Regions from separate parts of the Buttiauxella sp. AC038 genome, predicted to be linked through region 1. Evidence: predicted binding sites of a transcription regulator. Region 1 holds the regulator's gene; each other region holds the start of a gene.
What was found. The regulator PhoB, encoded in region 1, activates phosphate uptake and scavenging genes when phosphate is short. The targets are predictions, from matches to a motif close to CTGTCATAAAACTGNCNNAT.
Positions count from the first base shown of each region.

Region 2: a site for PhoB is predicted at 2,570-2,589, ahead of AC0IXI_RS12810 (esterase-like activity of phytase family protein). Genes of this name have one in related genera too.
Region 3: a site for PhoB is predicted at 1,892-1,911, ahead of AC0IXI_RS16670 (phosphoethanolamine transferase). Genes of this name have one in related genera too.

Region 1 covers NZ_CEEDCQ010000001.1:3,981,268-3,985,484, forward strand. Annotated here, with positions in the region: gene phoR (phosphate regulon sensor histidine kinase PhoR) at 399-1,706, opposite strand; gene phoB (phosphate response regulator transcription factor PhoB) at 1,729-2,418, opposite strand; gene sbcD (exonuclease subunit SbcD) at 2,630-3,847, shown strand; gene sbcC (exonuclease subunit SbcC) at 3,844-4,217, shown strand, end outside.
Region 2 covers NZ_CEEDCQ010000001.1:2,702,767-2,706,983, forward strand. Annotated here, with positions in the region: gene AC0IXI_RS12805 (alkyl/aryl-sulfatase) at 1-882, opposite strand, end outside; gene AC0IXI_RS12810 (esterase-like activity of phytase family protein) at 1,165-2,523, opposite strand; gene AC0IXI_RS12815 (methyl-accepting chemotaxis protein) at 2,696-4,217, shown strand, end outside.
Region 3 covers NZ_CEEDCQ010000001.1:3,485,233-3,489,449, reverse strand. Annotated here, with positions in the region: gene ompX (outer membrane protein OmpX) at 1-54, shown strand, start outside; gene AC0IXI_RS16670 (phosphoethanolamine transferase) at 123-1,709, opposite strand; gene mntS (manganase accumulation protein MntS) at 2,029-2,157, opposite strand; gene mntR (manganese-binding transcriptional regulator MntR) at 2,348-2,818, shown strand; gene AC0IXI_RS16655 (SLC13 family permease) at 2,818-3,936, shown strand; gene AC0IXI_RS16650 (Cof-type HAD-IIB family hydrolase) at 3,977-4,217, opposite strand, start outside.

The sequences.
Region 1 (4,217 bases):
ATGTGTGGTGTTGAAAGTTTTGAAAATATTCAAATTTTTATACGGGTTAACTCGGCATAAAAGCGGCAATTGGTAGTTACGACAGCGGAAAATCCTTTCCTGGATCGGTGGAGAAGAATAGTTGTTTGAATTACCACTCAAATCCAGTCGGTCTACCAATTACAGGGGCGCAATTAAAACGCTTATAGCGTTTGAAGGCAAGAAGGGATCCAAAAACCAGATTGATATCCTTAAATTAGCCAGAAAGTTAGAGGATAAGTTTATCCATCAGAAAATATCATGGTCGTTTGTGCGGTCAAATTACAACCAATCGAGGATTATTGATTTACATCTGAGCAAAAAAAACACAGACCAGAAGACTGGCCTGTGGAAAGTTTTTTTGACACAGCCAGAGCAAGCTACTCTGGCTGAACCACTTTTTCGTTAACGATAAGACGCTCAGGCAGTACAAAGGAAAAGGTCGTTCCTTTACCCGGCTGGCTTTCAATATGAAGACGCGCATCATGATGGCTCAAGGCATGTTTCACTATCGCAAGCCCCAGCCCGCTGCCACCGGTTTGCCGTGAACGCGCTTTATCCACGCGGTAGAAACGCTCGGTCAGGCGTGGAATGTGTTCGGCTGAAATGCCCGGTCCCGTGTCCGCAACGCTAAAGCACGCCCCACCCGCAGCCCGTTTCCAGCTCACGGTAATATGTGTGCCATCTGGTGTATGGTTTACGGCGTTATAAACGAGGTTTGAAATCGCACTGCGCAATTGTTCTTCATTACCAAACACTTTTAAAGCCGGATCAATATCAAACTGTAACGTCTGTCTTTGCTGGCTGAGAGTTTGCGCTTCGCGCTCCACCACACGCAACATCAGTGGCACATCAATCTTTTCATTGAGCACCATCGCGGGTGCAGCTTCAATTTTTGACAACGTGAGAAGCTGCTTAACCAGCCCTTCCATACGCGAGGTTTGTTCGCGCATCGTGCCCAACGCTTTCTCGCGCAGCGGGCCTTCAAGGGTTTGATCCTGCATCATCTCCAGATAACCTTGCAGCACCGTTAACGGTGTACGCAGTTCATGGCTGACGTTGGCAAAGAAGTTGCGACGCGCCCCTTCAAGCTGGTGCATCTGAGTCACATCACGCGCCACCAGCAGCCACTGTTCGTCGCTATAAGGCATTACGCGAAATTCCAGATGGCGGCCATTATTGAGTACCAGTGTCAGCGGGCGAGCAAAATCTTTCTGCGACAAATAGCGGGTAAATTCAGGGTAACGCAGCAAGTTAAGGATGTTCTGCCCGTTATCATCCGGCCAGCGCAGTCCCAATAATTGTTGAGCAAGTCCATTACACCAAAAAATCGTCCCTTCTTCGGTGGTCAGTACGACCGCATCGGGCAATGATTCTGCACCGCTACGAAAGCGCTTAATCAAATTGCCTAATTCTTTTCGGCGCTTTTTATTACGCAGTTGCATCTGATGCAGGCCGTACAACAGCGGGTCCCAACTCCCCCGCCCCGGCGGAGGCGTCATGCTACGATCAACCCACAACCACCACGACAGACGTAGCAGATTCCAGAAATGCCAAACCAGCAGCCCAGTGACTGCCAGTAATAAAAACCAAGGTAAATGGCCAAAAATAAGGCCTAAAATGACGGCCGGTATACAACAGAGCACCAGCTCCAGTACCAGCCTTTTCCATGACAACCGTTCCAGCACGCGTCACTCTCCTGATAAGGAATTAAAAGCGGGTTGAGAACCGATAACCCGTACCGCGTACTGTTTGTACCATTCTGTCATGTCCACTATGTTCGAGCGCTTTGCGTAACCGACGAATATGTACGTCAACCGTTCGGTCTTCGACATAAACATTGGTGCCCCATACATGATTGAGCAATTGTTCACGGCTATACACCCGCTCCGGGTGTGTCATAAAGAAGTGCAGTAGCTTAAATTCTGTTGGCCCCATATCCAATGGGTTTTCCCCGGTCATCACGCGATGCGACGACGGGTCTAGAATCAGCCCCTGCATATCGATCACTTCTTCTACCGCCATCGGAGAGATACGGCGCATCACAGCTTTAATACGCGCCACCAACTCTTTCGGAGAAAACGGCTTAGTAATATAGTCATCGGCCCCGACTTCGAGACCTCGCACACGGTCTTCCTCTTCCCCACGCGCAGTCAGCATCATCACCGGTATATCACGCGTCATAGCTTCACGTTTCAGGTGCTTAATAAACTGAATACCGGAGCCGCCTGGCAGCATCCAGTCCAGCAGAATCAGATCGGGGAAAGGTTCGATAAGCAAGTTCACTGCACTGTCATAATCTTCCGCTTCAACTGGCTGAAAACCGTTTTGCTCAAGCACAAAACTGACCATCTCGCGGATTGGAGCTTCATCTTCTACGACCAGAATGCGTTTCGCCATGATTTGTCTTGTCCAGGGAATAATTATTGTTGTTTCAATGCGGTGCCATTATGCGTCAGATTTATGACAGATTTATGAAAAAAATGACTGTTCAGCAACCCATCAATTTCATTTATGACACAGAGACATATGCCGTTTTCGCCTTGCCCCTGCATCTTCAAGGGCGACGTGTATATAATCGGGACTTCATTTTTAAGCCACCGGACAGGTCATGCGCATAATTCACACATCAGACTGGCATCTTGGTCAAAATTTTTATACCAAAAGTCGCGGTCCTGAGCACCAGGCGTTTCTTGAATGGCTGCTCAAAGCTGCCGTTGAAAATGATGTGGATGCCATAATCGTTGCGGGTGATATTTTTGATACCGGCTCACCGCCAAGCTATGCGCGAGAACTGTATAACCGCTTTGTGGTGCAACTCCAGGCGACGGGATGCTCGCTCGTGGTGCTGGCAGGAAACCATGATTCAGTGGCGACGCTCAACGAATCCCGCGAGCTTATGGCCTGCCTGAATACATATGTGATTGCCAGTGCCCGCCATGATGCAAGCCAGCAAGCTATCCGGCTCAATACCAAAAGCGGCCAGGCGGGTGCGATTCTGTGCCCAATCCCGTTTTTGCGCCCACGCGATATTCAAAGCAGCCAGGCGGGGCTGTCCGGCCATGAAAAACAGCGTTCTTTAATGGAAGCCATTAGCGAACATTATCAGCAGTGTTATCGCGCAGCCTGCGATTTGCGCGCTGACGCGAAGCTGCCGATTATCGCCACCGGGCATTTAACGACCGTCGGCGTGACAAAAAGCGATGCAGTGCGTGACATCTATATTGGCACGCTTGATGCCTTCCCGGCGCAGCATTTCCCGAATGCCGATTACATAGCGCTTGGCCATATTCATCGTGCGCAATTAATTGGCGGCACCGAACATATCCGTTACAGCGGTTCACCTATTCCGCTAAGTTTTGACGAAACCGGCAAGACCAAGAGCGTTTATCTGGTTGAGTTTGCCGAGGGTAAACTTCATGAGGTCACCCCACTGACTGTTCCAGTTAGCCAGCCGTTAGCGGTTATCAAAGGCTCGCTGTCTGAAATTGAACAGCAACTAGAACAGTGGCGCGATGCCCCGGCAGAACCCAAAGTGTGGCTGGATATCGAAATCGCCACCGATGAATACCTGCATGATATGCAACGCCATATCCAGCAAATCACCGAAACGCTGCCAGTAGAAGTGGTGTTGCTGCGCCGTAGCCGTGAGCAGCGCGAACGCGTTATCGCCCAGCAGCATAAAGAAACCCTGAGTGAACTCACCGTTGAGGAAGTTTTTGAACGCCGCCTGGTTCAGGAAGAGACCACCGAGGAGCGTGCGCAGCGCTTGCGCACCCTGTTTGCTCAAACCGTTGCCAGTCTGCATGACACGGAGGAACAGGCATGAAAATCCTTAGCCTACGGTTAAAAAACCTCAACTCCCTGAAAGGGGAATGGAAAATTGATTTCACCAGCGAGCCTTTTGCCAGCAACGGATTGTTTGCTATAACCGGGCCAACTGGTGCGGGGAAAACCACGCTGCTCGATGCTATCTGCCTCGCGCTTTATCACAAGACGCCGCGCCTCAATACCGTCTCACAGTCGCAAAATGATCTGATGACTCGCGATACAGCCGAATGTCTGGCGGAAGTGGAGTTTGAAGTAAAAGGTGTTGCCTACCGCGCATTCTGGAGCCAGAACCGGGCACGCAACGCGGTAAACGGCAATCTACAAGCCCCGCGTGTGGAGCTGGCAGAAGTAGCCAGCGGCAAAATAGT
Region 2 (4,217 bases), 1.3 Mb from region 1:
CAGCATTTCCGACGGGGCTTCTGAACCCGGAGCCAGCATGAAGTCATAAGTCAGACCATCAATGACTTCCTTCTGGCCATCTTTTTCGATGATGTTCGTTGGGGCAATCAGCGTCACGGTACCCGCTGATGTGGTGGTGCCCAGACCCGCGCCGACCTGGCCGGTGGCATCAGGTTTCAGGAGGTTGCCATACATATAGCTGGCACGGCGGCTCATGACATTGCCTGCCATAATATTCTCGGCGACAGCAGCTTCCATAAAGCCTGCTGGCGCATAAACTTTTACCTTCCCGGATTTCACATCCGCTTCATCTACCACACCACGTACACCGCCGTAGTGGTCAACATGGCTGTGAGTGTAAATGATGGCAACAACAGGTTTATTGCCGCGATTTTTGAAGTACAAATCCATGCCGACTTTTGCTGTTTCCGCTGAAACCAGCGGGTCAACGACGGTAATCCCCTCTTTACCCTCAATGATGGTCATGTTGGATAAATCGAGGTTTCGGATCTGGTAAACGCCCTCAGTCACTTCAAACAGACCGCTGATATTGATCAACTGAGACTGTCGCCAAAGGCTAGGGTTTACAGTGTCAGGGGATTTTTCCCCTTCTTTGATAAATGCATACTGCTGTGGGTTCCAGATAACATTTCCCTGCTCGCCTTTAATCACGTCCTGCGGTAAAGCGGCGATAAAGCCTTTGTGAGCATTCGTGAAATCGGTGTTATCGGAGAAAGGAAGCTGGTTATAAAGTGCATCGTTAGCCTGCTTTGTTGACGCGGTGGCACCTTTTGGTGCTTCCTGCGCGAACAAAGGTGTCAGAGCAGTGGAGGAAAGTAACCCTGCCAGTGCCAGACTTTTGACGATCAACGTAAGTCTCATCTGTAACCCTCATATGAAAATGCCTAACCACTCAGCTACTTCGAGTAGTTACCTCGAGAAATTATTCATTAACTTAAATAATAAAAGTTGCTGCTGAACATTTGCGTTTTTTAAATATAACCAAGGAGTTACATTTCGCCACTTATGGATACAAATAATTTATGGATGGTTGTGAGTTATATGTTTGGCAGTAACAGCTTAGGATTAGAAAGGGATTTTTGATCTCAGAAATGAAAAGAGTGGATGTCGCTCGCGCTAGTCCACCCAACAAAGAGCCAATAATTATTTCAACGCTTCCGGCAGCTTAATAACCCAAAGCTCATTTTGGGATTCCGGTTTTTCCAGTGGTTTCAAAGCGATTTTGGTAGCAACTTCTTTACCATCACGCGTCAAATGCCCTTTTCCATCCACTTCATAGTCATCTGCTTTCTTAGCGTCAGCGTCCAGGTTTTCCAGCACCGCTTGCAGGCCAAAATCGTTGTCGTTAATCACCGCAATGGTTTGATTATCAATTAACGTCATCCCTTCGGCTTTTTCCTGCTGCCAGCCGAGTTTACGCAGATCGACAATTTCTTTTTTCTCCGCCAGCTTAATACCACGCGCTTTCAGTTGCGCCGCATCGTCAAACTCGGGTGCTTTTTCTTTATCAAACGAACTCAGATCGCTGGCCTGGCTGAGATCAACCACATACACCAGGTTGCGCATGACTTTGTTTTTGTCGCCGCCCTGCTCAATCAGCAGCAGGCGGTTGTTATCCAGTGCAACGATGTCACCAATTTTAGCGTCTTTGGCTTTCTTATAGACATCTACGTCAATCGGGTAGCCGTACATTTCCGTTTTGCCGGTTTCCGGGTTAAAGCTCACCAGACGGGTAAACTGCGCGCTGTTTTTGCTTTTCCCGTCGATATCCAACGTACTTTGCACGGCGGCGATAATGCGCCCGTCCGGCATGCGTGTAATCCCTTCAAAACCACGGTTGGCCTGACGCCATTTAATAATATTTGGCAAGCCACCCGCCACCCCCTGCTCGCCTTGTTCTGCTTGCGGGCCATATTTTTTGAGGATTTTGCCATTAGCGTCGATATTGATGATGAACGGGCCATATTCGTCACACAACCAGTAACCGCCCTTGCCGTCCGGGGTGATCCCCTCGGTATCCAGACCACGTTTATCACTCGATAACTGCTGCAAGGTATCACTCAAAGCGATCTCATTGGTTGCACCAATCAAGCCTTCCGGCAGCGGTAAACCGCTGATAGGGCCATTCTCATCATGTAACGCGTGTGCATCGGTAGCCTGGGCTTTGCCATCAGCAACGCGGATGGTCATCAGTAATGGGGTAAATTTCGGGTTGGCAAAAATCTTCGAGTCTTTTTTACCGGCTTTCGGGGAATCGGCATTCGGACCGCGATCCGTCACCGTAGCAAACACCAGCGCATCACCATCTTTACGAATAAATTGCAGCCCCGAACCCACGCCAACCGGTAAACCACCCGGGAAGTTGCTGGCGTAAGCCCCTTTATATTCAACATGGTCACCTTGCGGGAATGTGACAACGTAACGATCAACCTGCGGCTCTGCTGCCTGACTTGCCAGAGGAAATAAAGAGGTTAATAACAGCGCAAAAGGTTTTAATTTCATGATGTTCGCATCCTTGGGTTTGGTCACCTGTTTTGTTCAACAATGTATAAAGCAGCTATATGACACAAATATGACTTTACGCAGATGCTCTAAATTTCTGCCTTGTCGTGCCGATAACCCACAAGCACTGGCTGAAACGAGTCAGGTCTATTTCTAACGATAAGGGTATTTCATGTCCGTAAGGCGTTTTTCTATTTTAGTTTTCAGCACATTGCTGCTTATTTTCTTAGCCAGCACAGCCTCCAACATCTGGTCACTCACCCGTAGCAACCACTCTCTGGATAATGTAAATCGCGAAATCCGTGTGGTGTTATCGGTAATCGACCCGATCAACCACAGCCGCACCATGCGCGTTCGTGCAATGGAAGCGTTAGAAGAGCGTGAGCAAGGGTTAAACGATCAGGGGCAACAGGCACTCAACGGCGCACAATCGGTACTTGAGAAGGCAAACGCCGCATTTCAAGCTTATCTTGAGGAACCCAAGCAACCTGGTGAAAAGGTGTTGACTGATTCTTATCAAAGCGCGTTTGTGAATTATCGTGAGCAAGGCTTACAGCCCCTGCTGGATGCTGTCCGCGCCAACGACATTCCGCGTGCTCGTGCGCTGGTGACATCTACCCTGCCACAGCTGGATAAGCAATTTGAAGTAGCACTGGATAAATTACTGGCATTCCGCCAACAGTATGCGCAGCAGCTCAACAAAGATGCTCAATCTGGTTTCAAACAGAGTCTGGTGAGTATCGCGATTTTTGCACTCATCTTCGCCGTTATCCTGGGTGCCGTGTTCTGGCTGCTGAAAAAACGGGTACTCAACGAACTGGATAAAGCCAAAGAGCATTGCACTGAAATCGCCAGCGGTATGTTGCATACGCCGATTGTGGCCAGTGCCAATGACGAGATTGGTGCAATGATGCGCGAGCTTGAGCAAATGCGTGTGTCACTGGCAAGCATTATTGGCCAGGTGCGTGAGTCCAGCCAAACCGTGGCATACGCCTCCGAAGAAATTGCCGCCGGTAACACCGATCTTTCTGCACGTACCGAAGAGCAAGCGTCATCGCTGGGTGAAACAGCGGCCAGCATGGAACAGTTAACCGTGACGGTGAAATCTACTTCCGACAATTCTCACCAGGCAAATAAGCTGGCAAATGGCATGTTGATAGCCGCCAATGACGGCAATGAGATTGTTAGCGAGGTGATTGATTCAATGCGTAATATTGAATCCAGTTCCAGCAAGATCGACAACATTATCAGTATTATCGAAGACATAGCTTTCCAGACCAATATTCTGGCGCTGAACGCCGCGGTTGAAGCCGCACGCGCAGGCGAGCAAGGCCGTGGGTTTGCAGTTGTAGCAACAGAGGTACGTAACCTGGCGCAGCGTTCATCGGTGGCAGCAAAAGAGATCAAAGAGCTTATTGAGCTTTCTGGCGAGCAGGTCAATATCGGTAGCAATCTGGTGAACCGTGCGGGCGAAAGCATGCAGCGCATTTCCAACGCAATTAAAGAAGTGACCGGGCTGATGGAGGAGATTGCTGTATCTACAGGCGAGCAAAGCCGTGGTATCGAGCAGATTAACCAGGCTGTGGTGCAAATGGATGTGGTGACGCAGCAGAATGCCGCGTTGGTAGAACAGGCTTCAGCGGCGGCAATGTCGCTTAAAGAGCAGTCGCAAGCGTTAAATGAAACGGTAGCGG
Region 3 (4,217 bases), 500 kb from region 1:
ATCCGTAATGTTGATGTTGGCACCTGGATCGCAGGCGTGGGTTACCGCTTCTAATTTCACTTTAACTAGTGAAAATAAAAATCCGCCCATAGTGGCGGATTTTTTTATCTCTGCAATTTGAGTTAGCGCGTTTTAGTTTCAAACACATCCGTCTGCAAATGAGTATAGTCCACCTTCTTAAGCTTAAAGTTGGTGATGTAGACAGGCCCCGCATTCTGCTCAGAAATGAACTTATACTTTGGCGTTAACTCTTTGGTTTTAATCCCCGTCCAGGCTGAGAAGAAATTCAGGAAATCGTTCGCTGAACGCCGTGCTTTTATCTGGCGATGTTCTTTATCATCACTTGATAGCACCATAAACGGCACCTGGAAGTTTTGCTGGAACTCATCATCATGCGCCAGATATTGCACCTTGGTGCCGCGTTCTTTGATGGCAAGACCGTGATCGGAGAAGTAAGCCATCGAGAAACTTTCACCGCTATTTTGCAGCTGCTGATAGAGTTGCTTTAGCAGGTCGTCGGTTTGCGTCATGCTGTAGATATAACAAGAGGTCTCTTTCGACTGAACGAAATCTTTATATTTACCCTGAGTACGGTCGCAAGCCTGGGGATGTGAACCCATCAAATGCAACACAATCAGCTGTGGAGTGGTGCGCGGGGTGGCAAATACTTGTGCCGTCATCTTAAGCAGCGCTTCGTCACGGGTGTTTTTATCCGCTTCAAAATCCCCACTTTTCAGGAACTGTACTTCATCAGCTCGCTTGGCGATGCTGGCGATGGCAGTGTCGTATTCACCAATTTGCCCCTGGTTTGAGAACCACCAGGTCTGGAAACCAGCACGGTTTGCCAGCGTAATAATGTTGTCCTGATATTGCGGTTTGCCATCAATGACGCGGTTAAGCGTCATGCCCAGCGATTTCTGTGTGGAACCACTGGCCGATACATAATCCATGAAGATATTGCCATTCACCTTGCTTGCGAACGGGGTGTTATCCCAGTGACCGCCGAATGCACCTAACGCATCGCGACGCGCGCTTTCACCAATCACCACTACATAAATTTGGTACTTTGGTTTAACCGCCAGCACATTCCAGGTGTCCTTCATTTGTGAGAAGGCCTGCATACGAGTTTGTTCGTCAATGACTTCCTGGTTATTAACCACCACATCTTTAACAAAGCGGAATACTGGATAACCAGAGTCTTTGATTTTGAACACGCCACCGTAAGCCAGGTTTTGTACTGGTGCGACAAAGAAGCAGACCACGCTCACCACCAGACATAAACTGTCGAAATGGCACCATGATCTTTTTTTCGGTGTGACTTTGCGCCGCACGGCGATAACACCGAGCACCAGAATAAACACCGACACCAAATAGCTGTACCACGGGAAAATAGTCATCAATTCCGTGGATTCTTCGAAGTTGGTCGAATGCAGGGCAAGCAGGGTATTAAAGTTCGGCGAGCCGTAGGCCTGACCAAAAGGGAAATACATTGCAGCAATCAGGCTGCAAATCGCCAGCAAACCTTTTTGTAATTTGGGCGCGCTGCGCCACAGCAGCATTAATACGCAACTAAATGCGACTGCGTAGAGAATGCTAAATTCATAACCGAGTGCGAAGTTAATCAGTAATGACTGCAGGAAATAAAAGCCAGTCCACGGATTGAGCGCAATTGCGCGGGTCGTCAGGGTATCTTTAACCGTTAAATTCATGTTTATCGAGATCTACTAAACGCCATGCGAAAACCCTGGCGACGAGGGTAAGAACCTGCCTGACAGACGGAAAAGAAAGGAAACTGGACCGCATCTGCGGGCCGCTTCATGTTCAGGGCTGCAAGAAGATAGAGCGGTACGATAAGAAGATCAACTGATAAGCGAAATGTGTTTTGCGAAGCCGGTAACAAATCCGACAAATGATAGGGTTAAAGCCCGAAAACGCGGGATACTCACTGAATCTATTTAAATGAAAAATGACAAACAGGCGAAAGAAACCATTCAGAGAGACTGAAGGAGAAGAAGGCAGGGCGACTGCCTACGACTTCGGTTTTTCGCCCTGCTGTGGTTTCCCGGAAACCCAATCACACAACATATTGAGCAGCATTAGCCGCACTTGAAACGGGGAATGTGTAAACACGCTCATACACCTCTTAAATTCGTTCATTTTTTCCTCCTCTTAACATCTGCTGCCCTTAGATCCTTTAAAGGCTGACTGCATTACATACAGATATAGCACAGGCTATATTGTATAGCTATTGCTAATTCGTTAAATTTTTGTGCTTCCGAGTTGCTGGTTTACAATGGGGCCAAATGTCGTCATTGGACGATGCCGTGCCACTGTTAGAGGAAGCATCATGAGCCGTACTACGGGCCAAAAAAATAAACAGAAAGTGATGCCGTTGGTAAATGTTGAAGAGCATGTCGAAGGCTTTAGGCAGGTGCGGGAAGCGCATCGCCGTGAATTAATTGATGATTATGTTGAGCTGATTTCTGATTTGATTCGCGAGGTTGGAGAGGTGCGCCAGGTTGATATGGCCGCACGTCTGGGAGTCTCCCAACCTACGGTTGCAAAAATGTTAAAAAGACTCGCCTCGGTTGGGCTTATTGAACAAATTCCATGGCGCGGTGTGTTTCTGACTCCGGAAGGGGAGAAACTGGCGCAAATGAGTCGTGAACGTCATCAGATCGTCGAAAACTTTTTCCTCGCGCTGGGTATTAGTGCAGAAACTGCAAGAATTGACGCCGAAGGTGTTGAGCACCACGTTAGTGAAGAGACGCTGGAAGCATTTCGCCTGTTTAGTGAGAAGCGAGGGTTCACGCAGTAATGTTGCTCAACCTGGTTCGTCCGTTTGCTCGCGACCGCTTTCTTCATCTATTGCTGCTTGTCGGTGTGGCGCTGAGTTTTGTTGCGCCATTTCAGCCGAAGAGTTGGGTCCATGCTATCGACTGGCACACCATCATTACGCTCGCAGGTTTAATGATGTTGACCAAAGGCGTGGAGCTAAGCGGTTATTTCGATGTGCTGGGCCGCCGCATGGTGAAGCGTTTTGATAACGAACGAACCCTGGCGATGTTTTTGGTCAGCGCAGCGGCTCTGCTTTCTACATTTCTGACTAACGATGTCGCTCTGTTTATTATTGTTCCGTTGACCATTACGCTGAAGAAACTATGTGCGATACCGACCAGTCGGCTCATCATATTTGAAGCCCTGGCGGTGAATGCCGGGTCGCTGCTCACGCCGATTGGCAATCCGCAGAATATTTTGTTGTGGGGGCGGTCGGGTTTATCGTTTGGCGAATTCACCTGGCAAATGGCCCCGCTGGCGCTGGCGATAATGGCCAGTTTGCTTGTGTTGTGCTGGTTCTGCTTCCCCACTAAAAAGCTTATCTATCAGACTCACGATAAACGCCATGACTGGCAGCCGCGATTAGTACTAAGCTGCTTGGCACTTTACGTTGTATTTATTGTTTCACTTGAGTTAAAGCAGGAGATCTGGGGACTGGCCGTGGTGGCTGTAGGCTTTTTGCTACTGGCGCGCCGGGTGTTACTGAGTATCGACTGGAGTTTGCTGCTGGTGTTTATGGTGATGTTTATCGACGTTTACCTGATAACGCAGTTGCCGGTGTTACAGCATGCGCTGGCGGGGATTAATCAGCTTTCAAGCGGCGGGTTGTTTGCACTGGGCATAGGTTTATCGCAATTTATTAGCAATGTTCCATCGACCATTTTACTGCTCAATTACGTTCCGGCCTCGGTGTTACTCGCTTTTGCGGTAAACATCGGCGGTTTTGGCCTACTACCGGGCTCGCTGGCAAATCTGATAGCTCTGCGCATGGCTAACGATCGCCGCATCTGGATACGCTTTCACTACTATTCATTGCCGATGCTGTTGTGGGCGGCTGCGGTAGGTTACGGTCTGCTGGTGCTACTAAAACAACTGTAGGGCGGCAGAGGAGAGGGGCTTTGCCGCCCCTCGCTTCGTATTACGCGTTAAACGGCGCTTCTTTCTTCAACACTTTTTCAATCACATCCAGCACACCTTGCTGGTTGCAATGCCCAGCCTGAAAAGAGGCAATTTGTTTGATTTTTTCAGGGGCATTTGCCATCGCAAAACCATATTTGGCCTGGCGCAGCATTTCTATATCGTTGCCGCCGTCGCCAAAGGTCACGACTTCGCTGTCATCAATACCCCATTTTTCCTGCAATATCCGCAAGCCATTGGCT